Regions from separate parts of the Streptomyces sp. NPDC048419 genome, predicted to be linked through region 1. Evidence: riboswitches for the same ligand, from Rfam matches in the RefSeq annotation. Region 1 holds a riboswitch; each other region holds the start of a gene.
What was found. A riboswitch is a leader RNA that binds a small molecule or an ion and turns the genes downstream of it on or off. The one in region 1 is predicted to bind thiamine pyrophosphate.
Positions count from the first base shown of each region.

Region 2: linked by a shared signal. The riboswitch ahead of ACGFYN_RS17950 (thiamine ABC transporter substrate binding subunit) and the one ahead of thiC (phosphomethylpyrimidine synthase ThiC) in region 1 are both predicted to bind thiamine pyrophosphate.
Region 3: linked by a shared signal. The riboswitch ahead of thiO (glycine oxidase ThiO) and the one ahead of thiC (phosphomethylpyrimidine synthase ThiC) in region 1 are both predicted to bind thiamine pyrophosphate.

Region 1 covers NZ_JBICXT010000006.1:151,756-162,114, reverse strand. Annotated here, with positions in the region: gene ACGFYN_RS15875 (LacI family DNA-binding transcriptional regulator) at 1-47, shown strand, start outside; gene ACGFYN_RS15870 (metallophosphoesterase) at 249-1,325, shown strand; gene ACGFYN_RS15865 (hypothetical protein) at 1,520-2,386, shown strand; gene ACGFYN_RS15860 (GAF and ANTAR domain-containing protein) at 2,569-3,267, opposite strand; gene ACGFYN_RS15855 (ANTAR domain-containing protein) at 3,338-4,096, opposite strand; gene thiC (phosphomethylpyrimidine synthase ThiC) at 4,295-6,109, opposite strand; TPP riboswitch at 6,102-6,291, opposite strand; gene ACGFYN_RS15845 (YibE/F family protein) at 6,362-7,822, shown strand; gene ACGFYN_RS15840 (SsgA family sporulation/cell division regulator) at 7,925-8,362, opposite strand; gene ACGFYN_RS15835 (IclR family transcriptional regulator) at 8,460-9,194, opposite strand; gene ACGFYN_RS15830 (DUF5326 family protein) at 9,644-9,856, opposite strand; gene ACGFYN_RS15825 (cupin domain-containing protein) at 10,006-10,323, opposite strand.
Region 2 covers NZ_JBICXT010000007.1:224,956-235,314, reverse strand. Annotated here, with positions in the region: gene ACGFYN_RS17980 (hypothetical protein) at 1-1,110, shown strand, start outside; gene ACGFYN_RS17975 (VOC family protein) at 1,206-1,613, shown strand; gene ACGFYN_RS17970 (LOG family protein) at 1,651-2,772, shown strand; gene ACGFYN_RS17965 (LAETG motif-containing sortase-dependent surface protein) at 2,969-3,628, shown strand; gene ACGFYN_RS17960 (ABC transporter ATP-binding protein) at 3,732-4,751, opposite strand; gene ACGFYN_RS17955 (ABC transporter permease) at 4,752-6,353, opposite strand; gene ACGFYN_RS17950 (thiamine ABC transporter substrate binding subunit) at 6,398-7,474, opposite strand; TPP riboswitch at 7,562-7,669, opposite strand; gene rlmN (23S rRNA (adenine(2503)-C(2))-methyltransferase RlmN) at 7,705-8,811, opposite strand; gene ACGFYN_RS17940 (hypothetical protein) at 9,032-9,889, shown strand; gene ACGFYN_RS17935 (phosphatidate cytidylyltransferase) at 9,979-10,359, opposite strand, start outside.
Region 3 covers NZ_JBICXT010000019.1:136,419-146,777, reverse strand. Annotated here, with positions in the region: partial or broken gene ACGFYN_RS33245 (deoxyribonuclease IV) at 1-888, opposite strand, end outside; gene pknB (Stk1 family PASTA domain-containing Ser/Thr kinase) at 923-2,842, opposite strand; gene ACGFYN_RS33235 (thiazole synthase) at 2,961-3,755, opposite strand; gene thiS (sulfur carrier protein ThiS) at 3,759-3,959, opposite strand; gene thiO (glycine oxidase ThiO) at 3,956-5,110, opposite strand; TPP riboswitch at 5,108-5,219, opposite strand; gene ACGFYN_RS33220 (hypothetical protein) at 5,273-5,614, shown strand; gene ACGFYN_RS33215 (NAD(P)/FAD-dependent oxidoreductase) at 5,660-6,901, shown strand; gene ACGFYN_RS33210 (Rv2175c family DNA-binding protein) at 6,967-7,332, shown strand; gene thiE (thiamine phosphate synthase) at 7,473-8,129, shown strand; gene metF (methylenetetrahydrofolate reductase [NAD(P)H]) at 8,228-9,151, shown strand; gene ACGFYN_RS33195 (hypothetical protein) at 9,208-10,149, shown strand; gene ACGFYN_RS33190 (phytoene desaturase family protein) at 10,186-10,359, opposite strand, start outside.

The DNA of each region.
Region 1 (10,359 bases):
CGCCGCGGACGACGGTCAGTGCGCCGCGGTCGCCCGAGGAGGAGTAGGGCGGACGCCGTCAGCCTGCGGTCCAAGCCCTGCCCAATCGGGGCGAAAGCCGCGGTGAACTGGACTCTTACTCCGATTCACCACCCCTGGGTCATCACATGGCGCGATCGGCATTCCTATGATGGGCGCACGACACCGCGGGCCGCTGCGACCAGGCAGTCCGATGCGGTGCAGGTGCGGCGCGATGGTGGAGGGGTCTGATGACTCAGGGGGCCGGTCAGGGACCCGAAGCGGAACGGACGGCGACGTTGCGCGACTTCCGGGTACCGGCGTATGTCCACGAGACCGGTCCGTACGGCCAGAACACCCATCCCGGTGATGTCGTCCCGCCCGAGGAGGCCGCGCTCGGGGAGGGGTACACGCCGACCGAGCGCGACCTGCCCGTCATCAACCGCGGCGACACGCTCCAGGTGCCCGTCGCCCCCGCCCCCCTGGCCGTCCCGCAGGACACGGACGGCAGCGGCCCGCTCTACGTCGTCGGCGACGTGCACGGCTATCTGGACGAGCTGCTCGCCGCGCTCCGGGAGCAGGGCCTCGTCGACGCCGCGGGCCAGTGGTGCGCCGGCACGTCCCGGCTGTGGTTCCTCGGCGACTTCACCGACCGCGGTCCCGACGGCATCGGCGTCATCGAGCTCGTGATGCGTCTGTCGGCGGAGGCGGCCGCGGCCGGCGGCTACTGCAAGGCACTCATGGGCAACCACGAGCTGCTGCTGCTCGGCGCCAAGCGGTTCGGCGACACCCCCGTCAACTCCGGTGCGGGTACGGCCACTTTCCAGGCCGCCTGGCTGCTCAACGGCGGCCAGAAGACCGACATGGACCGCCTCCAGGACCACCATCTGCAGTGGATGGCCCGCCTCGACGCCATGGAGTCGGTCGACGGCTATCTGCTCGTCCACTCGGACACCACGGCCTATCTCGACTACGGCGACTCGATCGAGGCGGTCAACGACACCGTCCGCGAGACGCTCACCCGCAACGACGCCGACGAGTGCTGGGATCTGTTCCGCAAGCTCACCAAGCGGTTCTCCTTCCGCGACGAAGGTGGTGCAGACGCCGTCCGTTCCCTGCTGGATACGTACGGCGGCACGCGAATCGTTCACGGCCACAGCCCCATCCCGTACCTGCTGGGCGAGGTCGGGTCCGAGGAGGGCGACGACAGCGCGGGGCCCGTGGTCGAGGGACCGCACGTCTACGCCGACGGGCTGGCCATCGCGATGGACGGCGGAGTGACCATGGCCGGAAAGCTACTGGTGCAACAACTTCCTCTGGATATCTGAACGTTCGCAGGGCAGGCGACCCCCGGCGGGAGGAATCGCAACGAACGGTGCAGGCCAGAGCCCAATTTCTGGAAACCCCCTGTCACCACCTGCCGTGACCGCTCTACCATCGGCTTATCCGTAGCAGGCTCCCCTCCGTTTCTGCCCGACGGCTCGTTGGCATGCGAGCCCCAAGCCCTACGGAGCATCGGGGGATGCACATGAACAGCGTTCCGCAGCACCTGCTGAGCGAGGACCGCCAGGAGTACGAGCGGGTCCTCGACGAGGCGCTGCGCTCCGCCCCAAATCGCCCGGAACTGGCCGCTGTCGGACAGCGGCTCAACGCCGAACAGCTGCGCACCATGGCGCTCAACGCCTCCGCACTCATAACGGCGGCCGCGGCGACCGAGTACCAGCACTACGTGAAGGTCCGCGAGGAACTGCGCCAGCCGGCGCCGTCCACCCCGTCATCCACCCGCGAAGCCGGCTCCTCGGAGCCGGGCGGGGCGGCGATGGGGCTCGCCACCACCCTCGGCGAGGCAGCCGAGACGGCCGGCGCGGGCGCCGTCGCCGTCGCCGCCGTCCTCACGCCCGTCCTTGCCGGAACAGCAGCGGTGATCTTCCTGCTCGTCGGCTATGTCATCAAGTCGCTCGACCCCGGCCAGGTCTTCGGCAAGACCATGATCACGGCCGGCTGGGTGTTCGGTGCCCTGACCGCGGCCGCGATCCTGGTGGCCGCCGTGGGCCTGCTGCTCACCGCTCTGCGCAACAGGCCGTCGCTCGAGACCGGTCCGTACGGTGAACTACGCGGGGACGTGGCGCTGGCCAGGGAGGCCTGGCGCGAGGCACTTCTGGAGCGCGGCATCATGCCGTTCCTCAGGGAGGCACTCGTCGACCCGGGCGCCGCCGCGGCACTGCACAGCACCACACCGCGGACGCCCACCAGCCGTATGCCGAATCTGGGCTACGGCCGCCCCGGCTTCAGCAGCCCGGACGACGGCGCCACCGGCCCGCGCCCGAGCTTCTCCAGCCCGGACTACACCAGCCCGGAGTTCGGAGGCCCGGAACACCAGCCGGAGTGACCGCGGGCTTGCGCCCTCCGCCACGGCGCGGCCCCTCGGGGCCGGCCGGGGGAGCGCAAGCCGAACGCCCCTTTCGCCGAACCGAGTTCGTCAGTCCGCGACCGGCAGACCCACCCTGCTCCCCGCGGCCGCGAACTCCTTCGGCTTCTCCGCCGTGCCCATCCCGACCTCCGCCCGCATGGTCAGCCGGGTGGGCTGTTCAGATCGGCCCGGTGGTGAACGACGTCGTGTGCGACGTCCAGGAGGGGCAGGTTGTGGGTGAAGGCATAGGCGCGCAGGCGGGCGAGGGCCTGGTCGAGGGGGATGCCGAGCAGAACGGTCAGGGCGCCGGTCGCCTGGTGGATGAGGGCCCGGTGCAGCGGCAGCGGGTCGTTGCTGCTCAAGTCGTCGATGCCGTGGGGCGTGGTGAGGATCGTTGTGGCGCCTTCGGCGAGCGCGAGGAAGTGGCTCATCTGAGAGCGGGTCAGCGAGCCGGCGGTGCTGCGGTGTCCGGTGAGGACGCCCAGCCGGGCCGCACCCAGATTCAGGGGGACGGCGTGCGCGGCGTGCGGGGACTTCTGGTGCGTGGCGGCCAGTAGGGCAGGCCATCGGTGCTCGGGCACGGTGTACAGATCGGGGACGAGTACGGGCTCACCGGTGCGGGCGGCGTCCACGGTGGGGCCCTCGCCGAGGGTGTACTGCAGGTCTTCGAAGGCCACTCCTGCCTTGTCCGCCGGGTCGTACCAGACCAGTTCGAGGCCGGAGTGGTCGAGCAGGCAGATGGTGAGGCTGTCGAGGCCGAGTGCGACCGCGCAGGGACCGGGCTCGAGTGCGGTCAGACCATGGCCGGCCTGAGTGGCCGCGGCCAGGAGGCCGGGGATGTCGGGGGCATCTGCGGGCACCGCGGGTACTCCTTGACTGAGTGCGGTGGGGCGCCCGTGGCGCGGGCCGCAGGGCGACATGAAACCAGCGTCACGAGCGGTGCGGCCGGTCCTGGGATGCGGCGAACGTCCCTGCGGATACGCCGCCCTCGACGACGAGTTGGCACAGGCGGGTCAGTGACGTCCGGTTGTCGCGGGCGTGGGCGCGCAGGCGCTGGAAGGCCGCATCGGGCGGGATGTTCAGGCTGGCCCCGAGGGCGCCTTTGGCCTGTTCGATGATGATCCGGCTGTTGAGCGCGGTCTGCAGTTGGCCGACCCGTTCGGCCTGGTCCTGGGCCAGGCGTTGGTGCAGGATGCCGATGGTCGCGGCATCCGCCAGGGCCTGTCCCAGACGCAGGCTCGCCGGGTGCAGGCCGGCGGGACTCCCGTGGAAGACGTTCACCGCGCCGATGACCTCCTCGCGCAGGCGCAGCGGGATGGCGGCCACGGCGGCATATCCGGCCGTGCGGGCCGCCTTGGTGAAGCGCGGCCAGCGCACGGCGGTGTCCGACCGGGTCAGGTCCACCGGACCGACCTGTTCCTGCTGCCGGCAGCAGTCCCTGGACGGGCCCTCGTCGAACTCGACCTGGGCCTCCTCCAGTTGGTGTGCGGTGTGGGTGGATGCGGTCACGTCCACCAGTCGTCCCTGGGCGTCGACCATGACCACCCCGGTGGCCGACACGTCCAGCAGCGCGAGCATGTGCTCGGTCAGCACATGCAGGAAATCGACCAGGTAGAAACCCTCCACCAGGGTGTCGGCCAACTCCAGGAAGGCTCGCGCGAGTCGTTCCTCCCGCTCCCACCGCACCATCGCGCTCCTCCTCCACCCCCTGCCCAGGACCGCCGGCTGACGATCCGGCCCGGGAGGCGTGGGCTCGGTGTCATTGTCCCGCCGTCACACCAGGCCGGGAACAGAACCGCCGCATTCGCGGCACCGGCAGGGTGAACACGACTGCGGGCGGGCGCCGGAGCCTGGCTCAAGGCTCCGGCGCGCTTTCGGGCTCCGCCGTCAGTCGGCGATCGGCAGATACACCCTGTTCCCGGCGGCCGCGAACTCCTTCGACTTCTCCGCCATGCCCGCCTCGATCTCGCTCCGGTTCCCGCCGTGCTCACGGCGGATGTCCTGGGAGATCTTCATCGAGCAGAACTTCGGCCCGCACATCGAGCAGAAGTGGGCGGTCTTGGCCGGCTCGGCCGGGAGGGTCTCGTCGTGGAACTCCCGTGCCGTGTCCGGGTCCAGGGCGAGGTTGAACTGGTCCTCCCACCGGAACTCGAAGCGGGCGTCGGAGAGCGCGTCGTCCCAGTCCTGGGCGCCGGGGTGCCCCTTGGCGAGATCGGCCGCGTGAGCGGCGATCTTGTAGGTGATGACGCCGGTCTTGACGTCGTCACGGTTGGGCAGCCCCAGGTGCTCCTTGGGCGTGACGTAGCAAAGCATGGCCGTGCCCCACCAGGCGATCATCGCGGCACCGATACCGGAGGTGATGTGGTCGTACGCCGGCGCGACGTCCGTGGTCAGCGGGCCGAGCGTATAGAACGGAGCTTCATCGCAGATCTCCTGCTGAAGGTCGATGTTCTCCTTGATCTTGTGCATCGGGACGTGTCCCGGGCCCTCGATCATGGTCTGTACGTTGAAACGCTTGGCGATCGTGTTGAGTTCCCCGAGCGTGCGCAACTCGGCGAACTGCGCCTCGTCGTTGGCGTCAGCGATAGAACCCGGCCGGAGGCCGTCTCCCAGCGAGTACGTGACGTCGTAGGCGGCGAGGATCTCGCATAGCTCCTCGAAGTTCTCGTACAGGAACGACTCCTTGTGGTGCGCGAGGCACCACGCGGCCATGATCGAGCCGCCGCGCGAGACGATGCCGGTCTTGCGGTTCGCGGTGAGCGGGACGTACGGCAGGCGGACGCCCGCATGGACCGTCATGTAGTCCACGCCCTGCTCGGCCTGCTCGACGACGGTGTCCTTGTAGATCTCCCAGGTGAGCTCCTCGGCCCTGCCGTCGACCTTCTCCAGGGCCTGATAGAGCGGCACGGTGCCGATGGGCACGGGGGAGTTGCGCAGCACCCATTCACGGGTCGTGTGGATGTTGCGGCCGGTGGACAGGTCCATGACCGTGTCGGCGCCCCAGCGGGTCGCCCAGGTCATCTTCTCGACCTCCTCCTCGATGGAGGACGTCACCGCGGAGTTGCCGATGTTGGCGTTGACCTTCACCAGGAAACGCTTGCCGATGATCATCGGCTCGACCTCCGGGTGGTTGACGTTGGCCGGCAGTACCGCGCGGCCCGCCGCGATCTCGTCGCGGACCACCTCGGGCGCCACCTTCTCCCGGAGCGCCACGAACTCCATCTCGGGCGTGATCTCGCCCTGGCGCGCGTATGCGAGCTGGGTGACCGCCGTCCCGTCGCGTCCGCGCCGCGGCTGGCGTGGACGTCCGGGGAAGACCGCGTCGAGGTTGCGCAGCCCGCCCCGCGGCGAGGTGTGCTTGATGCCGTCGTCCTCGGGGCGGACGGGGCGGCCCGCGTACTCCTCGGTGTCGCCGCGGGCGACGATCCAGTTCTCCCGCAGCGGGGCGAGCCCCCTGCGGACATCGGTTTGTGTGAGCGGATCGGTGTACGGGCCGGAGGTGTCGTACAGCGTGACCGACTGCCCGTTGGTGAGGTGCACCTGACGGACCGGCACCCGCAGATCGGGGCGCGAGCCCTCGACATACGCCTTGTGCCAGCCGATAAACTTCCCGGCCTCCGAGGACTGTTCACCGGACTGTTCGCCCTGAATGAGCGGTTCGTCCTGGTTGGAGGCAGGCGTGCGTGCGTCCTTGTTGGTCATGAGACCTACTCCCTACGCCGGCATTACCCGGTAACAGGTTCGGCGGTCGACGCAGCGATATCCGTCTGTCGACGTCTCGTGGGGAACATCACCCAAGTTCGGTGATGTTCCACGTGAAACATCGCAGGGACGGAGGTCAGCGCCCTCTCAGCCCGGTGCTCCGAGCTCCCGCGTGTGCAAAGGTGCCTCCACGCTAGCGTCAATTCCGGCGAGCTGAACAGGGGGCCCCGGCGTTCTTGCAATGATCGGGCGGTGACCACGACACGCCAGCACCCCTATCCACCCCCGGAGCCGCCCCATGGGCACGGCTCCGACAGCGGCCAGGGACACGGTCCCGGTGCTGGGCACGAGCCCCGGGTTGAGCCCGGCCATGGCTCCGGTGCCGGGCACGGTCACGGCGGCGGCCACGGTCATTCGCACAACCACGGTCCGGCGGCGCCCGTCTCCAAGCACCTGCGCAAGGTCATCGCGGCAGTCCTCATCCCGTTCACCGCGGCCGTGGTGGTCGGGCTCGTGGTGCTGTGGCCCGGCGGTGCCCCGGGGCACCAGCGCAGCGGCGTGGGCTTCGACCGGCAAACCCAGCAGGCGACGGTCGCCAAGGTCGTGAACGTGAGCTGCAAGTCGGTGAACGCCTCCGGCCAGGCCGCGGCCGGCGACACCTCCGGCGCCGCGGGCTCCTCCGCACAGCAGCCGGAGAAGGGCACTTGCAAGAAGGCGACGATCCGCGTCGACACCGGCAAGGACAAGGGCCGTACGTTCACCGAGATCGTGCAACCGGACCAGTCACGCCAGTTGCACGAGGGCGAGAAGGTGGTGGCCGCCTACGAGCCTTCCGCGCCGAAGGACCTGCAGTACTCGGTCACCGATGTGAACCGCCGGCTCCCCATGGCGCTGCTCGCGGGCATCTTCGCGCTCGCCGTCGTGGTGGTGGGCCGCCTGCGCGGTGTCATGGCGCTGGTCGCGCTGGCCGTCAGCTTCATGGTGCTGACCTTCTTCATCCTGCCCGCGATCCTCCAGGGCTCGGACCCGCTGCTCGTGGCGGTGATCGGGTCGAGCGCCATCATGCTGCTCGCCCTCTACATGTGCCACGGCCTGTCCGCCCGTACGTCCGTGGCGGTGCTCGGCACGCTGCTCTCGCTCGTGCTGATCGGCCTGCTCGGCTCCGAGTTCATCGGCTGGGCCGCGCTGACCGGCAACACCGACGACAGCACCGGCCTGATCCACGGCCTGTATCCGTCGATCGACATGAGCGGTCTGCTGCTCGCGGGCGTCATCATCGGCTCGCTCGGCGTCCTCGACGACGTGACGGTCACCCAGACCTCAGCGGTGTGGGAGCTGCACGAGGCGAACCCGTCGATGGGCTGGCGAGGGCTGTACCGGGCCGGTATCCGCATCGGCAGGGACCACATCGCGTCCGTCGTCAACACCCTCGTCCTCGCCTACGCGGGCGCCGCACTGCCGTTGCTGCTGCTCTTCTCCATCGCGCAGAGCGGCGTGGGGACGGTCGCCAACAGCGAGCTGGTGGCGGAGGAGATCGTACGCACGCTGGTGGGTTCGATCGGCCTGGTCGCCTCGGTCCCGGTCACGACGCTGCTCGCGGCCCTGGTGGTCGCGGCCGACCGTCCGGGGGCCGAGCCGGCCGCGGGGAGGGTGCCGGGCGCAGCAGCGCCGGTTCCGGCGCGATCGGGGAGAGGCCGGCGCCGTAAGCGCTGAGCCGATGGCTGCCGCGTCTTGCCCGCATCCCCTGCGAAGAAGCGTTCCTGCAACCCTCCGCTGCACGCAGAAGCGTTACAGCCACTCCGCGGCACCAACCTGTCAGCCGGCGCTCTGCTCCTCCGCCAGAATCCGGTCCAGCGCCTCGTCGAGATGGGCGTCGAAGTCCGCGAGGGAGCCCTCCTGGCCGAGCGGCACCAGCTTGTCGGTGCGGTCGAGGAAGGCGATGAGCGGCACCGTGGAAGAGCGGAACAGCGCCTGGTCACAGCCCACCTGAAGCCGGATCAGGACCTCTGTCAGCGAGTCCGGTTCGGCGGGTGAGACCCGCACATCCCCCTCCCCGCACGGCCGGCCCACCCCGTCGATGAGCAGTTCACGGCCGAACGCCCAGGTCACCGGAGCATCACCGGGCAAGTGGAAGGTCAGCCGTACGGCATACGGATCAGAGGTCTCGTACCGCAGTTCCACCGGGATGCGGAACGAAAGCTCCTCGGACACGAGAAAGCTCATCATGACCTCTGCCTGTACGGACTCGCGCATCGCCTACCCCGTCTTGTGAAGCCGAACGGCCGGGAATCGCCCCGGACTCTGGTGGCATCTTGCTGAACGTACACAGCAGATCACAAGGAGTGAGTTTTCAGATACTGATAGAGAGCGCCAGTGACCCCAGCAGCTGCCCGATCTCGCGCTGCAGTTGCTCGATCGCGGACACCAGCCGATCAGCCTGATGAGCAGGCAAGGAGATGGCCATCGTGGCGGCCGCGGTGCCCGCCGTGATCGGGATCGCCGCGCAGACCGTCCCCAGCGCGTATTCCTGTCGCTCCGTCACCGGTTCCAGCCGACTCGCCCGTTCGAGTCGTCTCAGCAGCGCATGGTTGTCACGCACCGTGTACGGAGTGAGGGACTGCACGGGGTAGCGGTCGAGGTGATCACGGCGGGCGGTCTCGTCCAGCTGGGCGAGCAGGCACTGCCCGATCGCATGCGCGTGCGCGGTCTCACGGAAGTCGGCCCACTCCTCGACCGCCGGATTGCCCGGGGTGTCGGAGACGCACATCACCTCGATCTCGCCCTCCTGGTACACCGCGTAGTACACGGGCACACCGATCGCATCCCGCCAGCGGGCGAGCGCGTCGACGATCGTGCTGCGACGTTTCTGCTGGGCTGCGCCGCTGCTGAGCCGTACGGCCGCGTCACCGAGGAAGAACAAGCCCTTGTCCCGGCACAGATAGCCCTCGTGGACCAGAGTGCGCAGCAGGTGGTACGCCGTCGGCAGCGCCAGGCCCGTCTCGCGGGCCAGCTGTTTGGCGGGAGCCCCGTTCTCGTGCCCGGCGACGCACTCCAGCAGGCGCATGGCGCGCTGGACCGATCCGATGAGGGTCGCGGACTGCGACGGGGCGGAAGAGGCGTCCGCGGACGGCTCCGCGGGGGGCGCCGTCGAGCCCGTCGGTGTCGGTGATGCCGAACGCGACGGCGGCGGTGATGCCGCCGGACGCGACCGGGCAGCCGCTGCCGTGGTGCGTTCCTGCGTCGAGGGCCCCGGTTGTTCGGGGGGCCTGATGCGGTGTCGCGGGGGTGGAGCCGGAGGTGCGTGGGGGTCCGTGACTGCGGTGTCTACCGTGACCAAGGATGTCTCCCGTAGCGCGAGGGGGCAGCCCGTGCCGGGGAACACGGGTGGGAAGGTACGCCGCTCGCGGGGTCTTCCCCGCGTCGATTTCCGGACTCTAATGGCCAGTCGCCGTCTTGAGACGGCCTGTCCGGAAAACTTCCCTCGCGCGAGGGAACCGGTGATTCCTGTTACCGATCACCGGTGTCCCAGGGGTCTCACCAGTCGCTTCGTGACGACGAGCTCGACATGAACTTCCGCACGACGTAGATCAGTCCGCCGACCAGTGCCACGAATACCAGCACCTTGAAGAGCAGCCCGATGACGAAGCCGACCACGCTGGCTATCAGCCCGCCGAACACGACCAGGGCGATGACCGGCACCGCGACCCACTTCACCCACCACGGCAGTCCGCCGAAAATCTCTCCCATTGCCCTCGTCCTTACCTCTCCGCCCGACTGCTGTGCAGGGCTCCATTGATGTCCTGCACTCGATGCTAGGGCCGGCAGGGGTGCCGGCGGGGGCCTCGCATCCCTTGTCCTCCCCTGACTGAACCCCTAGGGAACCCCGAGAGGCCGCCTCAGCTTTCCGGCGGAGAGAACACCACGAGGACCCGCAGGTCCTCGCTGATGTGGTGGAACTTGTGGGAGACGCCGGCCGGCACGTACACCACGCTGCCGCGCGCGACCTCGGTGGTCTCCAGGCCGACGGAGATCGAGGCGCGGCCGCTCACGACGAAGTAGACCTCGTCCTGGTTGTGCGGCTTCTGTGGATCATGTTCGCCGGCGTTGAGTGCGTACAGCCCGACGGACATGTTCCGCTCACGAAGAAACTGCAGGTAGGCGCCCTCGTTGGCGGCACGTTCCGCCTCAAGTTCGTCCAGCCGGAATGCCTTCATCGCTGTTGCCGCCCTCGCACCACTGCTCGTAACCGA
Region 2 (10,359 bases), on a different contig from region 1:
CGTCCCGGCCTCTCGGCCATCGGCCTGGGCCCGGGCCGCCTGATGACCATCTCGGCGGCCACCACGGCCCTGTCCTGCACGCTGGGCTCGCTGCTCGCCCTGCTGGTCTTCCTCCAGCTGCGCGGCGACTTCACGAGCGGGCCCGTCGGCGGGACCGCCGCCGAGTTCCTCGCCGCGGACCAGTCGTTGCCCCTCCCGGCGGCGCTGACCCTGCTGGCGCTGCTCCCGGCGATCGCCTCGACGACCGTGGCGCTTGTCCTGCGCCCGCGCGACCCACGGCCGAGCGCGCCGCCGCGGGGCTACGGCCGCTTCGGCGCGTACGGCAGGTCGGTGGCGCAGGAGACCTTCGGGGCGTACGGCCGCTTCGGCGCACGCTTCCGCAGCACGGGGCACCGGTCCGCCGATGTCGTGCTGCCGTCGGCGATCATGTCCGCGCCCGCCGAGCCCACGGCAGCCCCCGCACTCGACCCCGACCCGGACCCCGACCGGCCCCCGGCCCCGCGCAACGCGCCCGCCGGACTGCCCTGGGGTGTCGCGGTCCTGGCCGCCGGTCTGGCCGTCGAGGCCTACGCCGGGCGCGCGACGGACGACTCCCGGCTCGCTCTGCCCGGCGGCCTCGCCACCGGCGCGCCCGGCATCCTCATCGGCTGGGCGCTCACCGCCCTCGGCCTGGCTCTCGCCGGCCCCGGCCTGACCCATCTGTGCGGCCGCCTGCTGCAGTCGGCCCGTCCGGGCGCCCTCAGGCTGCTCGCCGGCCGTGTGCTGATGGAGGAGGCCACCCGCATCGGCCGCCCGCTCGGCGTCGTCTGCGCGGTCGCCTCCGGGGTGGTCGCCATGACGGCGCTGTTCGACGCGGACCAGCCCGGCTTCGGCCCGCTCACCACCCTCGGCACGCTGCTCGTGGCCGGCTGCGCCGTGGCCACGCTGCTCACCGCCGCCGTTGAGGCCAGGCAGGCCCGGTCCGACACCACGGCCGCGCTGCTGCGGCTCGGGGCGCCGGCGGCGATGCTGCGCAGCGCCGCCGCCCTCCGGGCCGGTGCGCTGCTCGCCGTGTTCGGCCCGCTGACGCTGGTCGTGGCCGAGCTGGCGGCGCTTCCGCTGGCCCGCTGAACATTCCTGGAACAAAATCCCCAAGAGGCGATGAGTTCCGCACGCACCCCCGGTCTACCCCCGCGAACGGCACCCGCCCGATGGGAGAGACTCGCATGTACCAGCAGATGATCTTCGTGAACCTGGCCACCAACGACGTCGACGCGTCGAGGAAGTTCTTCACGGAGCTCGGCTACACGATCAACCCGCAGTTCAGCACCGACGACTGCACCTGCGTCGTGATCAGCGACACCATCATCGCGATGCTGCTCAGCAAGCAGCGCTACTCCGACTTCACGAAGAAGGAGATCGCGGACTCCACGAAGAGCAGCGAGGTGCTGATCTGCCTGAGCGCGGAGAGCCGCGAGAAGGTCGACGAGCTGGTGGACAAGGCGGTCGCGGCCGGCGGCACCGCCAACGCCGACGTCCAGGACCACGGCTACATGTACGGCCGCTCCTTCGACGACCTCGACGGCCACTCCTGGGAGGTCATGTGGATGGACCCGGCGGCGGTCCAGGGCTGAGCCCTTCGCGGGAGAGCGCCGTGCCTAGCATGGGCCCGTGCAGACGAGCCCGGCCCATGCGGCCCACCACGACGAACGCGAGATCGAGACGCTCGAGGACTTCGACGCGACCGTCTCGGCGCGCGGCACTCTCGCCGGATACCGCGTACAGGCCGTCGATCTGACGGACCGTACGCGGGAGTTGCTCACCACCGACACCGCACGGGCCGTCTTCCTCGGCTGCGCGATGCGCGAGGACGCGGCGGCGAAGATCCGCGGCGACGGCGCACTGGTCTTCCCGCCCGTCCCGCATCTGCCCTTCGACCCCTACCGCGGTCACCTCTACACGCCGAGCGACCTGTTCGCCTCGCTCGATCAGGGCTACGAGCGGACACCGGACGCGCTCGCCTACGACTGGTTCCGGCGGACCAAGGCGGACGGCGACATATACGCCTCGATGCTGCGCGCCGTCCACGACGACTCGATCTCCGACGCCCTCGACGAACTTCTGCGCGGCGCCCGGGTGGTGGGCGTCATGGGCGGCCACGCGATGAAGCGCGGGACCGAGGCCTACGCCGGTGCCGCGCGCCTCGGCCGGGAGCTGAGCCGCGCGGGGCTCACCGTGGCGACCGGCGGCGGCCCGGGCGCGATGGAGGCGGCGAACCTGGGCGCGTACACGGCGTCGTACGACGACGCGATGCTCGACGAGGCATGCCGGCTCCTCTCCAAGGCGCCCTCCTTCACGCCGTCCATCACCGAGTGGGCGCAGGTCGCCTTCGAGGTGCGGACCCGCTGGCCGAAGGGCAACCACTCCGTGGGCATCCCGACCTGGTTCTACGGCCACGAGCCGCCGAACGCCTTCGCCTCGCACATCGCCAAGTACTTCGCCAACGCCACCCGCGAGGACGGCCTGCTGGCCCGCTCCAACGCGGGCGTGGTCTTCCTGCCGGGCGCCGCCGGGACCGTACAGGAGATCTTCGACAACGCGACGCCCAACTACTACGAGTCACGCGGCGAACCGACGCCCATGGTGCTCGTCGACCGGGAGCACTGGACGGAGCGACTGCCCACGTGGCCCCTCTTGCAGGCACTCGCCCGGGAACGGTCGATGGAGTCCCGTATCGCACTCGTTGACCGTATCGAGGAGGCTCCGGAGGCGTTGAAACGTCTCCGTGGTTAATAAGAAGGTAAAGCCAACGGCCGGGCCCCGCCTATGCATTGACACTTCTTATGGAACGCTTATAGACCTGTGGTTCTCCTGGGGAATGTGAGGCTTCGCCTCCACAGCTGCTTCACGTCCCCCTGTCAGCCCCCCGCCGTTGCGCACCCCGTGAAGGGCAAACGTGTCCATATCCCGTCGTACCGCACGTCGTTCCGTGCAGATCCTTGGCGTTGCCGCCGCCTCCTCCGCGCTTGCTCTGAGCGCCGCGGGCAGCGCGCTTGCCTGCAACATCAGCGAGTTCTCCGCCGAAGCCAAGTGCGACGGCGGCAAGGGCAGCATCGTCGTCACCGACAAGGATGGCTCCGGTACCCCGGCCACCATCACCGTGTTCCTCGAGAACAACGGCGCTGACGTCCAGAAGGTCGGTGAGCAGGACGTCACGGGCACCCGTGAAGGCGTCGTTGTCACCTTCAACGAGGACTGGAAGCCGAACGCCGAGTACCGCGTCCACGTCACGGCCGGGAAGAACCAGGATCGCCCGATCGTCGACAAGGACATCACGCCGAACCTGACGACCCCGTCCGAGGGTTGCTCGAAGGACGAGTCGACCCCGCCGGCGACCCCGTCGCCGTCGGAGTCCACCACGCCTCCGGCCGAGGAGTCCCCGACCCCGTCCGCCTCGGAGAGCAGCTCCGCTCCGGCCGGCACCTCGAGCAACGCGCCGTCCCCGGCGGCCGGTGACTCGAACCTGGCCGAGACCGGTGCGAACTCCAACACCGGCATGATCGCCGGTATCGCGGGCGCGCTGGTCGTGGTCGGCGGCGGCGCCGTCTTCTTCGGCATGCGTCGTCGTGGCGCGAGCAGCAAGAGCTGACGCCTGACCCGCAGTGTCGCTGTGGCCCGTCCCCGTATCCCCGGGGGACGGGCCACGGTCGTCTCACACGGAAAGTGACCTCGGCGGACGGTGACCTCAACGGTCAAGCGAGTACGACGACTTCGGCCGCGTCGAACTCCACGCCGACCACGTCCCCGACCTCCGGCGCCGCCCGCAGCGCGCACGCCGCCTCCAGCCGCGGCGCCTCCTCCGGCTGGAGCCGCACGGCGACGTGGGTGCCCTTGAAGGTGCGTGCGGCGACCGTGCAGCGCAGGCCCTGGTCGGCGGCGACGAGGCGGACGCCCGCGGGGCGCACGAGCAGCGTGCGCGGGCCCTGGGGGGCGTCCTCGGGCACCGGCAGCTTGCCCCACGGGGTGTCCGCGGCCTGACCGGCCACCGCGCCCTCGACCACGTTGTCGAAGCCCAGGAACCGGGCCACGAACTCGTCCGCGGGCCGCTGCCAGACCTCCAGCGGCGTACCGGACTGGGCGATCCGCCCGTCCCGCATCACCACGACCCGGTCGGCGAGCGCGAACGCCTCGCCCTGGTCGTGCGTCACCGCGAGGACCGTGGTGCCCAACCGCCCGAAGAGTTCCCTGAGTTCGACGACCAGCCGTTCCCGCAGCGAGCGGTCGAGCTGCCCCAGCGGCTCGTCCAGCATCAGCAGCCGGGGCCGGGGCGCGAGCGCCCGCGCCAGCGCCACCCGCTGCTGCTCACCGCCCGACAGCGACGCGACAGCCCGGCGGGCGGCGCCCGGGAGGCCGACGAGGTCCAGCAACTCCCGTACCCGATCGTCCTGTTGCGGGCGGGACGCCCCATGCATCCGCGGGCCGAAGGCGACGTTCCCGCCCACGTCCCGCTGCGGGAAGAGCTGGTGGTCCTGGAACATCAGGCCCACTCCCCGCTTGTGCGCGGGAACGCCCCTCTGGTCGCGGCCGTCGAGCGACACCCGCCCGCCGTCGAGGGGTTGCAGCCCCGCCACCGTCCGCAGCAGCGTCGACTTGCCGCTGCCGCTGGGCCCGAGCACGCACACGATCTCGTGCTCGGCGACATCGAGGCGGACGGCGTCGAGCACGGCCCGGCCGCCGAAGCGGACCGTCGCGTCCTGAAGGCTCAGCAGCATCTAGAACTCCCCGGTCCGGTCGGTACGAAGTCGCTCCAGGACCAGCAGCGCCACCGCGCACACCACCATCAGAATCGTCGAAAGGGCCATCGCCTGGCCGTAGTTGAGGTCTCCCGGGCGGCCGAGCAGCCGTGCCACGGCGACCGGCAGCGTCGGGTTCCCGGGGCGCGCGATGAACACGGTCGCCCCGAACTCCCCCAGTGACACGGCGAACGCGAACCCGGCCGCCACCAGCAACGCCCGCCGCACCAGGGGCAGATCGACCTCCCGCCACACCCGCCACGGCGACGCGCCGAGCACGGCCGCCGCCTCCCGCAGACGCGCGTCCACGGCCCTCAGCACCGGCAGCATGGTCCGTACGACGAAGGGGACGCCCACCAGCGCCTGCGCGAGCGGCACCAGGATCCAGGAGGAGCGCAGGTCGAGCGGGGGCTGGTCGAGGGCGATCAGGAAGCCGAAGCCGACCGTCACCGCGGACACGCCCAGCGGCAGCATCAGCAGCGCGTCGAAGCCGCGCACCAGCCGGCCCGCGTCCCGGCGGGCGAGGGCCGCGGCGGCGAGAGCGCCGATCAGCACGGCGATGGCGGTGGCGGCGGCCGCGTACTGGAGGGAGTTGCCGATCGACTCGATCGGCGGGACGAGGAAGGTGCCGCCGTCCTCGTGGGTCAGCGACCGGTAGTAGCCGAAGTCCGGGGCGTCCAACGACCGTTGCACCAGCACGGCCAGCGGCAGCACGAGCAGCACGGCGACCGTGGCGAGCACCCCTGCGAGCAGCCCCCACTCCCGCGCCCCGCGCGGCCGCCGCGCGGTCACGGACGCGTCGACCAGCCGCAGGGCCGTCTCCCGCCGCCGTACGGTCCAGGCGTGCACCGCGAGGATCGCGCCCACCGCCGCGAACTGGACGATGGTGAGCACCGCGGCCGTGGAGAGGTCGAAGATCTCGGACGTCTGCCGGTAGATCTCCACCTCGAGGGTGGAGAACGTCGGCCCGCCCAGGATCTGCACCACGCCGAATGAGGTGAAGGTGAAGAGGAAGACCATGAGCGCGGCCGCGGCGACGGCGGGCGCGAGCGCGGGCAGCGTCACCTTGCGCCATGCCTTCAGCGGCGAGGCGCCCAGCATCCGCGCGGCCTCCTCCTGCCGAGGGTCCAGCTGGCCCCACAGACCGCCCACCGTCCGTACGACGACGGCGTAGTTGAAGAAGACGTGCGCGAGCAGGATGGCCCACACGGTGGTGTCCAGCCGTACGCCCCACAGCTCGTCCAGGAGCCCGCCGCGTCCGACCAGCGCCAGGAACGCGGTGCCGACGACGACCGTCGGCAGCACGAACGGCACGGTGACGACGGCCCGCAGCACCTGTTTGCCGGGAAAGTCGAAGCGCGCGAAGACGTATGCGCCGGGGAGCGCGATGAGCAGCGTGAGCGCGGTGGAGGCGAGCGCCTGCCAGGTGGTGAACCACAGGACGTGCCGGATGTCGGACTGCGTGACGACGTCCGCGATCCGGCCGAACTGCCAGGCCCCGTCCACCTTGAGCCCGCGTGCCACGATCGCGGCCACGGGCCAGGCGAAGAACAGCGCGAAGAACGCGACGGGCACGGCCATGAGGCCGAGCCGCGCCGCGCTCCCCGCGCGACGGCCGCGGACGGCTACTTCAGTACGAGTGACGTCCACGACTTGACCCACTGGTCACGGTTCTCGGCGATCTCGCCGGGCGCCATCTTCTCCGGGTCCTTGGCCGGCTGCCCGAACTTCTGGAACTCGGGCGGAACCTGAGCGGCCTCCCGCACCGGGTAGACGAACATGTTCAGCGGCATGTCGTCCTGGAACTCCTTGGTGACCAGGAAGTCGAGGAGCGCCTTGCCGCCCTTGGTGTTCTTGGCGTTGCTGAGCAGTCCCGCGTACTCGATCTGCCGGAAGCAGGTGCCGTACGACGTCCCGGTCGGCGCCGTCTTCGGCTTCGGGTCGGCGTAGATGACCTCGGCGGGCGGCGAGGAGGCGTAGGAGACGACGAGCGGCCGGTCGCCCTTGGCCTTCTTGCCGCCTGCGGAGCCGGAGAACTCCTGGTTGTAGGCCTGCTCCCAGCCGTCGACGACCTTCACACCGTTGGCCTTGAGCTTCTTCCAGTAGCCCTGCCAGCCGGCGTCGCCGTACTTGGCGGCCGTGCCGAGCAGGAAGCCGAGGCCGGGCGAGGAGGTGGCGGCGTTCTCGGTGACGAGGAGGTTCTTGTACTCGGGCTTGACCAGGTCGTCGAACGACTGCGGCGGCGTCAGCTCGTGCTTGCTGAAGTACGCCTTGTCGTAGTTGACGCAGATGTCGCCGGAGTCGATGGGCGTGACCCGGTGCTTGGCCTGGTCGACCCGGTACTCCGGCAGGATCGTGTCGGAGCCCTTGGCCTCGTACGACTGGAAGAGGCCGTTGCCGAGCGCCCGCGACAGGAGGGTGTTGTCGACACCGAAGAAGACGTCGCCCTGCGGGTTGTCCTTGGTGAGGATGGCCTTGTTGACGGCCTGACCGGCGTCGCCGTCCTTGAGGACGTGGACCTTGTAGCCGGACTGCTTCTCGAAGTCGGCGAGGACGCTCTTCGAGACGGCCCACGAGTCGTGGCTGACGAGAGTGACGGACTTGGAGTCGCCGGACCCGTCGCTGCCGGACGAGGATCCGCACGCGGACAGCGTGACGAGTCCCAGCCCGACGACCAGGGCCGCGAGCTTCCTGTTGTTCACCGAATTCCTCCTGGCTGACCAGGAAGAGACGCGGCCCCGCCCGGGACCGGCGGACATGGCCGACGGCTCCCGGGCAGGGCGCAACAGCTTGAGTGATCACCGAACTTCCTACCCAGAATGACCTGGGCAAGGTTCAGAGGGTCTGCGGCCCGGTTGCCGCACTCTCAGCGCTGTGGCGCTCCCCTGTCGGAATATGCAGATGTATGTACGGGTGTTCGTACCGGCTCAGGTTACCGCTCGGTGGCCGCGAGCTGACCGCAGGCCCCGTCGATCTCCTGCCCACGGGTGTCCCGGACAGTCACCGGTACACCGTGTGCGGCGATGGCCTCCACGAAGGCCTTCTCGTCCTCGGGCCGGGAGGCGGTCCACTTCGACCCGGGCGTCGGGTTGAGCGGGATCAGGTTGACGTGCACGGGCTTGCCCCTGAGCAGCCGCCCGAGCCGGTCGCCGCGCCAGGCCTGGTCGTTGATGTCGCGGATGAGCGCGTACTCGATGCTGAGCCGGCGCCCGCTCCTCTCGACGTACTCGAACCCGGCGTCGAGGACCTCGCGCACCTTCCACCGCGTGTTCACGGGGACGAGGGTGTCGCGCAGCTCGTCGTCCGGGGCGTGCAGCGAGATCGCGAGCCGGCACTTCAGGCCCTCGTCGGCGAAGCGGTGGATGGCCGGCACGAGCCCCACGGTCGAGACGGTGATGCCTCGCTGCGAGAGCCCGAGCCCGTCGGGGGCGGGGTCGGTGAGCGCACGGATGGCCGTGATGACGCGCTTGTAGTTGGCGAGGGGCTCGCCCATCCCCATGAAGACGATGTTGGAGAGCCGGGCGGGTCCGCCGGGCACCTCCCCGTCCCGGAGCGCCCGCATCCCGTCCACGATCTGATGGACGATCTCCGCGGCGGACAGATTCCGGTCCAGCCCCGCCTGCCCGGTGGCGCAGAAGGGACAGTTCATCCCGCAGCCGGCCTGCGAGCTGATGCACATGGTGACCCGGTCCGGGTACCGCATCAGCACGGACTCGACGAGCGTCCCGTCGAACAGCCGCCACAGCGTCTTGCGGGTGGTGCCCTGGTCGGTCGACAGATGCCGTACGACCGACATCAGGTCCGGCAGCAGCGCCTCCTGCAGCCTGCCGCGCGAGCCGGCGGGGATGTCGGTCCACTCCGCCGGGTCGTGCGCGTACCGCGCGAAGTAGTGCTGCGAGAGCTGCTTGGCACGAAACGGCTTCTCCCCGACCTCGGCCACCGCCTCCTTGCGCTCGGCAGGCGTGAGATCGGCAAGGTGCCGCGGTGGCTTCTTGGCTCCGCGGGGGGCGACGAAAGTAAGTTCTCCGGGTGCAGGCATAACCCTTCCAGTGTCGCAGATCAACTCGTGTGACCTGGTGACGGTGGGCGTGCCGGAAGGCCTCTCCCGCACCATTCCTGTGTCGTCCCTCGCTCCGCGGGTGGGCGTCCCTTATGCTCCGTCCACCACAAATCACCTCGAATCAGCGGAGGACAGGACGCCGGGAATCAACCGTGAGCGCCTCATCAGAACGCTGACATTCTGGCTGCGTCCTGACTTCGTGCTGCGGGTGATCAACCGGTTCCAGAAGATCGCGGGCTTCGACCGCTCGATGGCCTTGGCCTCCGGTGCGCTGACCGCGTTGCTCCCGCTCGCGGTGCTGGGTGGCGCGCTCTTCGGCGAGGAGGCCGCCGACCGGATCATCAACCGCTACGGCCTCACCCGCGGCGGCGCCGAGGCCGTCAGAACGGTGTTCTCCGCAGAGTCCGCGAGCGCCGGCGTCGGCGTCTTCGGGATGGCGTTCCTGGCGATCTCGGTGCTGAGCTTCTCCCGGGCCATGCAGCGCCTGTTCGAGCAGACCTGGGAGCTGAAGCCGCTCAGCGTGCGCAACACACGCAACGGCCTGTGGTGGATCTGCACGCTCAGTTTCTATTCGGCGGTGATCGGCTGGATCTACGTCACGCTGGGCGGCGGGCGCCTGGGACTGCTGGCCGCGGTGTGCGAGGTACCGGTGTCCGCCGCCTTCCTCACCTGGAGCGGCTGGATCCTCTCCGCGAGGCGGCTCGCCTGGCCGGTCCTGCTCCCCTTCGGGATCTCCGCAGCCGTCCTGACCGCGGCCTATTCGGTGGTCGCGACGGTGTATCTCCCGCGTCTGTTCAATTCCTACGCCTCGCGCTACGGCGCCGCCGGTGCGGTCTTCGGGATGGCCTCGACCCTCTTCGGCGCCATGGTCGTTCTCGTGGCGTCAGCGGCACTGGGGCGGGAGGTACGGGACGAACTCATCCGGATCCGTCAGGGCCGGCGCCCGTCCCAGGACGAGGTCAGCCGCCAGTGGGACAGCATCGTCGAGCAGACACGGTCGCGTTGGCGCACGGTACGCAAACAGCCCTCCCACCATGAGCCCGAGGACGCCCGCTGACCGCCGGAAGGGCGGGGCGGCCCTGCAACGAAGTCGTCCCACCAGGCCGACGGCGCAACGCCGTCGACCGGGTGGGACGTCCCGTACCGTCAGCCGGATCCGACGAAGAGGACCAGCAGCAGCCAGACCACGGGTGCCGTCGGCAGCAGCGAGTCCAGGCGGTCCATGATGCCGCCGTGGCCGGGCAGCAGCGTGCCCATGTCCTTGATGCCCAGGTCCCGCTTGATCATCGACTCGCCGAGGTCGCCCAGCGTGGCGCTGGCGGCGACCGCGAGGCCCAGGAGCAGGCCCTGCCACCAGGCGCCGTCGTCGATCAGGAACTGCATGCACAGCGCGCCCGCCACCATCGCGAAGCTGACCGCGCCGAGCAGCCCCTCGCGGGTCTTGCCGGGGCTGATGCGCGGGGCCAGCTTGTGCTTGCCGAAGCGCCAGCCGACGGCGTACGCGCCCGTGTCGCTGACCACCGTCAG
Region 3 (10,359 bases), on a different contig from region 1:
GGGGGTATTCCTTGGCGGACCGTGAATCGCGAAGTTTTTTCAGCGCTCCACGTCCGCAGCGTGTCCCTCCTTGCCGCCGGGCGTCTCGATGATCAGCGGTACGCCCTCGGTCGCGGGGTGGGTCATCAGCGCCCGGAACGGCTCCTCGCCGATGTGACCTGCGCCGATGTTCTCGTGCCGGTCCTTGTGCGCGCCGACGACGTCCTTGGAGTCGTTGGCGTGGATCAGCTTCAGCCGGCCCGCGCCGACCGTGTCCACCAGCAGGTCCAGCGTCTGGTGCATGCCGACCGGCCCGGTCACGTCGTGCCCGGCCGCGAAGATGTGGCAGGTGTCCAGGCAGACGCCCAGCTTGGGGTGGGCGTCCAGCGCCTCGAAGTACGGTCCGAAGTCCCAGGTCCGCGAGCACAGCGAGGCGCCCTGCCCGGCCGTCGACTCCAGCAGCAGGAACGGGTCGTCGTCATGGGTGAGCTCGTCCAGCAGCGGCAGCAGATGCTCCCGCACCTGCTTCAGGGCCACGGAGCGGTCCCGGCCGCCGGTGGCGCTGCCCGTGTGCACGACCACGCCGAGCGCCCCGATCTCCCGCCCGCGCCGCAGCGAGTGCCGCATCGACTCCACGGACTTCTCGACGGTCGCCTCGGTGTGCGAACCGAAGTTGATCAGATACGGGGCATGCACGTACGCCGGGATCGACTCGGCCTCGCACACCGCGCGGAACTCCTCGTCCTGCCGCGGACTGCCGGCGGGCGTGGCCCAGCCGCGCGGGTTGGCGACGAAGACCTGCACCGTCTCGGCCTTGAGGTCATGGGCGTAGGACAGGCCGACGGAGCTCAGGCCGCCGGCCACGGGAACGTGGCCGCCGACGGGGTTGCGGGGCTGCAGACTCTTCACCCGCCAAGGGTGTCACGCGGTACGAAGTGCTCCGTCACCGGATCTTGATGGTGATCGTCGACCCCTTGGGCGCCTTGTCCCCGCCCTTCACGGACTGGTCCTTGACGGTGTCGCCGAACAGGCCCAGCAGCCCGCGGTCCTCGCTGACCTTGAAGCCGGCGCCCTCGAGCGTCTGCTTCGCGTCGTCGACGCTGTCACCCTTGACGTCCGGGACCTCGACCATCACCGGGCCCTTGGAGAGGGTCAGCGTGACCGTGTCGCCCTCGGCGGCCTGGCCGTCGCCCGCGGGCGTCTGCGTGGCGACCTGGCCCTTGTCGAACTCGGAGTTGACCCGCTCCGGGGCGATCTTCACCGCCAGGCCCGCATCCTCCAGGTCGCCCTTCGCGTCCTCCAGGTCCTCCCCGGTGACGTCCGGGACGTCGACGGGGCTGCCCTTGCTCACGACCAGCGCGATCGCCGAGCCCGCGTGCCGGGTCGTGCCCGCCTCGGGGTCGGTGGAGATCACGGAGCCCTTGTCGACGTCGTCGCTGAACTCGCGGGTGACCATGCCGGGCTCCAGGGCGGCCTTCTTCAGCTGGGCCCTGGCCTGGCCCAGCGGCCGGCCCTCCAGGTCCGGCACCCGCACGGTCTCCGGGCCGTCGGAGATGGTGAGCGTCACGGCGGCGTTGTCACGGATACGGCTGCCCGGTACCGGGTCCGAGCTGATGACCGTGCCCCGCTTGACCGTGTCGCTGTAGGCGTGCTGGACCTTGCCGAGGTCGAGCCCGGCGTCCCCGAGCTGCTTCCGCGCCTCGGTCTGGGTCTTCGCCAGCACCGGCGGGACCTTGGTGAACTGGCCGGAGTTGATGTACCAGACGCCGGCGCCGACCCCGAGGACCAGCAGCACGGCGAGGACGATCGCGACCGGACCGCGCCGGGCGCCCGCGCCGCGCCGCCGCGGCGGCAGGGGTGGCGGACTCTCCAGCCGGCTGGTGCGCAGGACGTCGTCCTCGTGCACCGGCAGGGGATGCTGCATCGCCAGGGCGCGCGGGATCACGCTCGTACGGTCCTGGGAGATGTCCATGTGGCCCGCGGCGAGGGCCTGCGGCGGCATCGCGTCGAGCTGGTCCGCGTCGAGCGCGGCGCGCACGTCACGCGTGTGTGCGAGCAGCGCCACCGCGTCCTGCGGACGCCGGTCCGGGGTGCGGGCGGTGGCCACCGCGACCAGCTCGTCCAGCTCGTACGCCAGCCCCGGCACGGCGGCCGAGGGCGGCGGGACGTCCTCGTGGATGTGCTTGTAGAGGACGGTCGCCGGCGAGTCCCCGCCGTGCGGCCGGTCGCCGGTCAGCATCTCGTACAGGACGACACCGCACGCGTACACGTCGACCCGGGGGTCGGCGATGCCGTGCTCGATCTGCTCCGGTGCGAGGTAGGAGACCGTGCCGAGGACGGTCCCCGTCGTGCTGGTGACCGTGTTCACCGCGCGGACCAGCCCGAAGTCGGCGACCTTCACCCGGCCGTCGTCCCCTATCAGCACGTTCTCCGGCTTCATGTCCCGGTGCACGAAACCGGCCCGGTGCGCGGCACCGAGGGCGGCGAGGACCGGCTCCAGGATGTCCAGGGCGGCGCGCGGCTGCAGCGCCCCGCGCTCGCGCAGCACGTCGCGCAGGGTGCACCCGGCGACGTACTCCATGGCGAGATAGACGTACGACCCGTCGGTGCCCTGGTCGAAGACCTGCACCACGTTCGGGTGGGCCAGCCGGGCGACCGACTTCGCCTCCCGGATGAAGCGCTCGACGAAGGTGCCGTCGGCGGCGAGCGTCGGGTGCATCACCTTCAGCGCGAGCACGCGGTCCAGGCGGGTGTCCAGGGCCCGGTAGACCGTGGCCATGCCGCCGACCGCGATCCGCGCGTCCACGCGATAGCGCCCGTCGAGCACCTGCCCGACCAGAGGGTCCTGAAGGGTCGTATCCACGCAGGTGAGTGTACGAGCCGTGACCGACAGGACCGTCCCTTCCTGCCGGATCGGGGCGTGACTGCAGCCGACCTGTGACGGACCTCGCACCGGTTCTCGAGGGCCGTCGAACGCGCGTTCAGAACGCGGGACGCTCGGGATCCAGGTGCGCGCGCCCCTCCCGCGGCGAGGACGCCTCGGCGAAATGACGGCGCGGAATGCGGCCCGCCCGGTGCGCGAGCCTGCCCGCCTCCACGGCGTGTTTCATGGCCTCCGCCATCAGCTGCGGCTCCCGCGCCCGCGTCACCGCGGAGGCGAGCATCACACCCGCGCACCCCAGCTCCATCGCGAGCGCCGCGTCCGAGGCCGTACCGGCGCCCGCGTCCAGGATCACCGGCACGCGCGCGTGCTCGGTGATGAGCTGGAAGTTGTGCGGGTTGCGGATGCCGAGACCGGAGCCGATGGGCGAGCCGAGCGGCATGATCGCCGCGCAGCCGGTGTCCTCCAGCTTCCGGGCGAGGACGGGGTCGTCGTTGGTGTACGGCAGCACCGTGAAGCCGTCGTCGACCAGGGTCTCGGCGGCGTCGAGCAGCTCGATCGGGTCGGGCAGAAGGGTGCGCTCGTCGGCGATCACCTCAAGTTTGATCAGTTCGGTGCCGAGTGCCTCGCGCGCCAGGCGAGCGGTCAGCACCGCCTCCCCGGCGGTGAAGCAGCCCGCCGTGTTCGGCAGCACCTGGATGCCGAGCCGGTCCAGGACGGACAGCACCGAGCCGTGCACCGAGGGGTCCACGCGCCGCATCGCGACCGTCGTCAGCTCTGTGCCGGACGCCACCAGCGCCCGCTCCAGCACGTCGAGGCTGGGGGCACCGCCGGTGCCCATGATCAGGCGGGACGTGAAGGCCGTACCGCCGATGACGAAGGGATCGTCGGCCATGGGTCAGCCTCCTTGGACGGCGGTGAGGACCTCGACGCGGTCCCCCTCGGAGAGGGAGGTCGACGGCCACTGGGCGCGCGGGACGACGGTTTCGTTGAGGGCGGCGGCGACTCCGGAGGGGGCCGGGGCCAGCGTCCGCACGACGGTGTCGAGAGCGGTGCCGGAGGCGAACTGCCGGGGCTCTCCGTTGACGGAGATGTTCATGCGGGCTGCTCCACGCGCGCGAAGCGCCTCGGGGTGAACGGGCGGGCCTCGTCCGGGAGTTCGCCGGTGGCCAGGACATGCGCCATGGCGTCGCCGGTGACCGGCGTGAGCAGCACGCCGTTGCGGTGGTGCCCGGTGGCCAGCAGCAGCCCGGGCAGCTGTGTCGGGCCGAGCAGGGGCGCGTTGTCGGGGGAGCCCGGGCGCAGTCCCGCGCGCGTCTCCGTCAGCGGCAGCTCGGTGATGCCGGGGACCAGCTCGTGCGCGTCGCGCAGCAGCTCGTACACCCCGCCCGCGGTGACCGTCGTGTCCCAGCCGAGCTCCTCGGTGGTCGCGCCGATCACCAGCTCGCCGTTCTCACGCGGCACCAGGTAGACCTGGCTGCCGCGCACCACGGCGCGCACGGTACGGCTCAGGAAGGGCGCGAACCGCTGCGGCACGGTCAGCCGCAGCACCTGCCCCTTCACCGGCCGCACGGGCGGCAGCACGTCGTCCGGGACACCCGGGAGCCGCCCGCTGAGGCTGCCCGCGGCGAGCACCACCTGGCCCGCGCCCAGCTCGGTGCCGTCGGCCGTGGTGACACCGGAGGCCCGGTCCCCCGCGACGTGGAAGCGCTCCGCCCACTGGCGGTGGAAGACCACGCCCGCCCGCTCGCACGCGGCGACCAGCGCGCGTGCCAGCCGCCGCGGGTCGATCTGGTGGTCGCCGTCGACCCGCAGCCCGCCGCGCACGCCGGGTGCGAGCATCGGCTCCAGGCGCCGGCAGTCGCGGCCCGACAGCCACTCCGAGTCCAGGCCCGACTCCCGTTGCAGGGCGTGCAGTTCGCGCAGGTGGGCGCGGTCGTCGGCGTCCAGCGCGACGGCGAGCGTGCCGCACCGGCGGTAGCCGAGGTCGTGGCCGGTGAGGTCGGTGAGCTCGGCCGCGAACTCCGGATAGCGGCGGGCCGAGGCCAGGTTCAGGCCGAGCAGGGTCTGCTCGCCGTAGTGCAGCTCCGTGACCGCGGCGAGCATCCCGGCGGCCACCTGCGCGGCCCCGCCACCCGGTTCGGGGTCCACGACGGCCGTGGCGAACCCGCGCTGCGCGGCGCGCCAGGCCGTGACCAGGCCGATGATTCCGCCCCCGATGACGAGGACGTCTGACGTACGTGACGGCATGGGCGTCCAGCCCCTCCCTTCGCCGGCATGACCCGGATCAGGTTCGTACGGTCGGAGGCCGCCAGCCTCCCTCTCAGCCCGGTGCGTCCGGGCTCCCGCGAGTGCTTGTACGTTGGCCACCCTAGCCCGACCCCCCGCGCCTCTGTAAGGGAGCCTCCTGCCATGCCCCGCTCGCTGGACGGCCTCGTCCTCGCCCCCGTCGCCGACCAGGCCCCAGGTCAGGTGGGTACTCGGACGCGGTTCACGTACCACGAGAAGGACGGCGGGATCTGGGCCGAGTACGCGGGTGGCGACGTCGTACGCGGTCATCTGGTGGGTACCCGGGCCGGTGACCGGCTGGACTTCCGGTACGTCCAGCTCAAGCGGGACGGCACGACGTCCTCGGGGCACTGCGTGTCCACGGTGGTGGAGCTGCCGGACGGGCGCGTGCGGCTGGAGGAGAGCTGGGAGTGGGAGTCGCAGACAGGCAGCGGCACCAGCGTTGTGGAGCAGGTCACTGAGTGAGCACGACTGCTGACTGACAATTTGTCAGTTGGCTAGGGTGATCAGGTGAGCGAGCAGACGCAGGAGACGGGCGGGCCGCCCCCGCGGCGCGTGGTCGTGGTGGGCGCGGGCATGGCCGGTGTGCAGTGCGCGGTGGCCCTGCGCGAACAGGGCTTCACCGGCCGCGTGACGCTGATCGGCGCCGAGCCCCACCAGCCCTACGACCGGCCCCCGCTGTCCAAGGCCGTCCTGCTCGGCAAGTCCGAGGGCTCCGCCTTCGACGTCGACTTCGAGGCGCTCGGCATCGAACTCCGGCTCGGGTGCGAGGTGCTGGGCCTGCGCCCCGGCGAGCACGAACTGGACACCGAGGCCGGGCCCGTCCCCTACGACGTCCTGGTGCTCGCCACCGGTGCCGAACCGATCCGCCTGCCGGGCGCCGAGGGCGTCCCCGGCGTGCATCTGCTGCGCACCCTGGACGACGCCGAGCGGCTGCGGCCCGTGCTCGCCCGGCAGCACGACATCGTGGTGGTCGGCGCGGGCTGGATCGGCGCCGAGTTCGCCACGGCCGCGCGCGAGGCGGGCTGCGCCGTGACGGTCGTCGAGGCGGCCGACCGGCCGCTCGCGGGCGCGCTGCCGGCCGAGGTGGCCGCGCCGATGGCCGCCTGGTACGCCGACGCCGGCGTCGAACTGCGCACGCACGCGCGCGTGGAGCGCGTCGAGCCGGGCGCGGTCGTCCTCGACGACGGATCACGGCTGCCCGCGGGCGCCGTAGTGGTCGGCATCGGCGCACGCCCCGCCACGGCCTGGCTGACCGGCTCCGGCATAGAGCTCGGAACGCACCACGAGGTCGTCGCCGACGCCCATCTGCGCACCTCGGCGCCGGACGTCTACGCCGTCGGCGACTGCGCCTCCTTCCCCTCGGGGCGGTACGGCGAGCGCCTGCTGGTCCACCACTGGGACAACGCCCTCCAGGGGCCGCGCACGGTGGCCGAGAACATCGTCGGCGGGGCCACCGGTGCGCCACCGGCCGTCTACGACCCCGTTCCGTACTTCTGGTCGGAGCAGTTCGGCCGTTTCGTCCAGTACGCCGGCCACCACGCCTGTGCCGACACGACCCTGTGGCGCGGCGACCCGTCCGGGCCCGCGTGGTCCGTCTGCTGGCTGCGCGAGGGCCGCCTGGTCGGCCTGCTCGCGGTCGGCCGGCCCAGGGACCTGGCGCAGGGCAGGCGGCTGATCGAGGCCGGCACCCCGATGGACGCCGAGCGCATCGGGGATCCGGCAAGGCCCCTGAAGGCCGCCACGACGTGACGCGGAACCCCAGGTCGGGCCAGTCCGGCTTCCGACTGTCAGTGCGGGATGGCAGGCTTGATTCCGTGACCGAGATTGACGCAAACATCGATGCTCTCGTCCCCGCCTGGCTCACCCTCCCCGACATCGCAGAGATGCTCGATGTCGAGGTGACGCGAGTGCGGCAGCTGGTCAAGGAGGGCCAGCTCATCGCCGTACGCCGTGGTGAGAACCGAGCACTGCACGTCCCCGCCGCCTTCATCGACGGGGACAAGGTCGTCAAGGGCCTGGCCGGCACCCTGACGCTCCTGCGCGACGACGGCTTCACCGACGAGGAGATGCTCGAGTGGCTCTTCACTCCCGACGAGAGCCTGCCGGGCACCCCCGCCCAGGCCCTCAGTGAGAATCGAGGCACGGAGGTGAAGCGCCGCGCCCAGGCGCTCGCCGTCTGAGCCGAACTCGCTGATCCGAACACCGTCCGGCGTACGGGCCGGGGCCCGCGTGAGCCACGACCGTGGTTCACTGCGGCCCGCGGACCGAAGCTTCGCGCGGGCCCGCGGCCCGTACGCCACCGACAACGGGGGACACCCACATGCCCGGCACCGCAGCCACCGCACGCGCCCGCCTCGCCGACGCCCGCGTCTACCTCTGCACGGACGCGCGCAGGCGCCAGGGGGATCTGCCGGAGTTCCTGGACGCCGTCCTGGCGGGCGGCGTCGACATCGTGCAGCTGCGCGACAAGGGCATGGAGGCGGGCGAGGAGCTGGAGCACCTCGCGGTCTTCGCGGACGCCTGCGCCCGCCACGGCAGGCTGCTCGCGGTCAACGACCGCGCGGACGTCGCGCACGCAGCCGGCGCCGATGTCCTCCACCTCGGCCAGGGCGACCTCCCGGTCCCCGCGGCCCGCGCGATCCTCGGCGACGACGTCCTGGTCGGCCGTTCGACACACGCGGAGTCCGAGGCCGCCGCGGCCGCCGTCCAGGAGGGCGTCGACTACTTCTGCACCGGACCCTGCTGGCCGACCCCGACCAAGCCGGGCCGCCACGCCCCAGGACTCGACCTGGTCCGGTACACCGCCTCCCTCGGCACCGACCGCCCCTGGTTCGCCATCGGCGGCATCGACCTCACCAACCTCGACCAGGTGCTCGACGCCGGAGCCCGCCGGGTCGTGGTCGTCCGCGCGATCACCGAAGCGGAGGACCCGGGCGCCGCGGCGGCGGAGTTCGCCAAGAGGCTGCGGCAGGCGTGATCGCGCCGGCTGTCCGAGGCGTGGACAGCAGGTCGACAATTCGGGTAAAAATCCCGCGTTCGGTTGGGGGACCGCCGCCCCCTGGTTAACCTGCGAGTATGGCCCTCGGAACCGCATCCACAAGGACTGATCGCGCACGCACCGTGCGGGACATGCTCGCCACGGGCAAGACGACGTACTCCTTCGAGTTCTCGGCGCCCAAGACGCCCGAGGGTGAGCGGAACCTGTGGAGCGCGCTGCGCAGGGTCGAGGCCGTGGCTCCCGACTTCGTCTCCGTGACCTACGGCGCCGGCGGCTCGACCCGCGCCGGCACGGTCAAGGAGACCGAGCAGATCGTCGCCGACACCACGCTGACCCCGGTCGCCCACCTCACCGCGGTCAACCACTCCATCGCCGAGCTGCGCAACATCATCGGCCAGTACGCCGACGCCGGGATCCGCAACATGCTCGCCGTGCGCGGCGACCCGCCCGGCGACCCCATGGGGGACTGGGTGCAGCACCCGAAGGGCCTCGTCTACGCCGCGGACCTCGTCCAGCTCATCAAGGAGTCCGGCGACTTCTGCGTGGGCGTCGCGGCCTTCCCGGAGATGCATCCGCGCTCCGACGACTGGGACACCGACGTCACCCACTTCGTGAACAAGTGCCGGGCCGGCGCCGACTACGCCATCACGCAGATGTTCTTCCAGCCGGAGTCCTATCTGCGGCTGCGCGACCGTGTCACCGCGGCCGGCTGCGAGACCCCCGTCATCCCCGAAGTGATGCCGGTGACCAGTGTGAGGATGCTGGAACGGCTGCCACAGCTCAGCAACGCCCACATCCCGTCCGTCCTGAAAGAGCGGATCCTCACAGCAAAAGACGATCCGGCCGCTGTACGCTCCATTGGCATTGAATACGCCACGGAGTTCTGCGCACGGCTGCTGGCCGAGGGAGTGCCAGGACTGCACTTCATCACGCTCAACAACTCCACGGCGACGCTGGAAATCTACGAGAACCTGGGCCTGCACCACCCACCGCAGGCCTAGACCGGCCGCACCGGAGTACGACACACTGCGTAGCGGCGACTGGGAGAGGGGCGTACATGGGCTGGACGGTCCTCTACATCGCGTTCGGAATCGTCGCGCTGTGGCTGCTCGGCGAGGTGCTGCTGCAGTACAAGGCACGGCTGCGCTGGCGGCTGCTCGCGTTCGCGGGCTTCCTGGGTGTCGTCATCGGGGTGCTGATCCCCTCGGTGATCGTCATCGGTCTGGGCGCGGCCGCGTTCGCCGTCGGCCAGACCTACGTCACCCTCTCCTTCCGCCGCGGCTTCTCCGCGGGCTGGGCGGTCAAGCGCCCCGAGGGTGAGGACGGCAGCAAGCGGCGGCGCGGCAGGGCGGAGCACCAGGACCCGACTCTGGAGGTCTCCGACCTCGAGCCGGGCGACGGCGGATACGAGGAGCGGGACGCGTACACCCGCGAGAACGTCGCCTTCAACGACGACTACGACCGCGACGACGTCTTCACGCCCGCCCATCAGGCCCAGCCCACGGCCGCCGAGAGCACCGCGGTGTACGAGCCGCAGCCCATGCCCGACGACACCGGTTCGTACGGCATATACGACAACGCCGCGTACGCCGGCGCGGGCCAGGCCCAGGACCAGTACGCGGCGACCGCCCAGGGCGCCGACCAGGCCTACGCCTACGACTACTCGGGCTACGACCAGCAGCAGCAGTACGGCTACGACACCGGCGCTCAGCAGCAGTACGCCGCCTACTCCGACCCGTACATCGGCACGCAGACCTACGGCGGCTACGACGCCACCTACGGGCAGCAGTACGGCCAGCAGGGCTACGGCCAGGACCAGCAGCAGTACGGCACCGGCGGATACGGCGGCGAGACCCCGTCCGGCGGGGTGTGGGTCCCGCAGCAGCGCACCGACGAGACCTACGGCGGCGAGCTCCCGCCGGAGCAGCCCTACCCCTACCAGGGCGACGGCCAGGGCCAGCCGCAGGGGAACGGGTTCGACGAGCAGTACCGCTTCTGAGCGCCCGTCGCCTCCGCATCCCTCAGCGGACGGCGCTCACTGAGAACCCCTGAACTCCGGTCCCTCCACGATGAGTCCGGCCACCAGCGCGCCGGACATGCCCGCGTGGGGGAGGCCGCCGCCGGGGTGCGACCAGCCGCCGACCCGGTAGAGCCCCGGCAGGCGGGTGGTGTTGGCCGGGTGCAGGAAGCGCCCGTGTCCGGCGGCCAG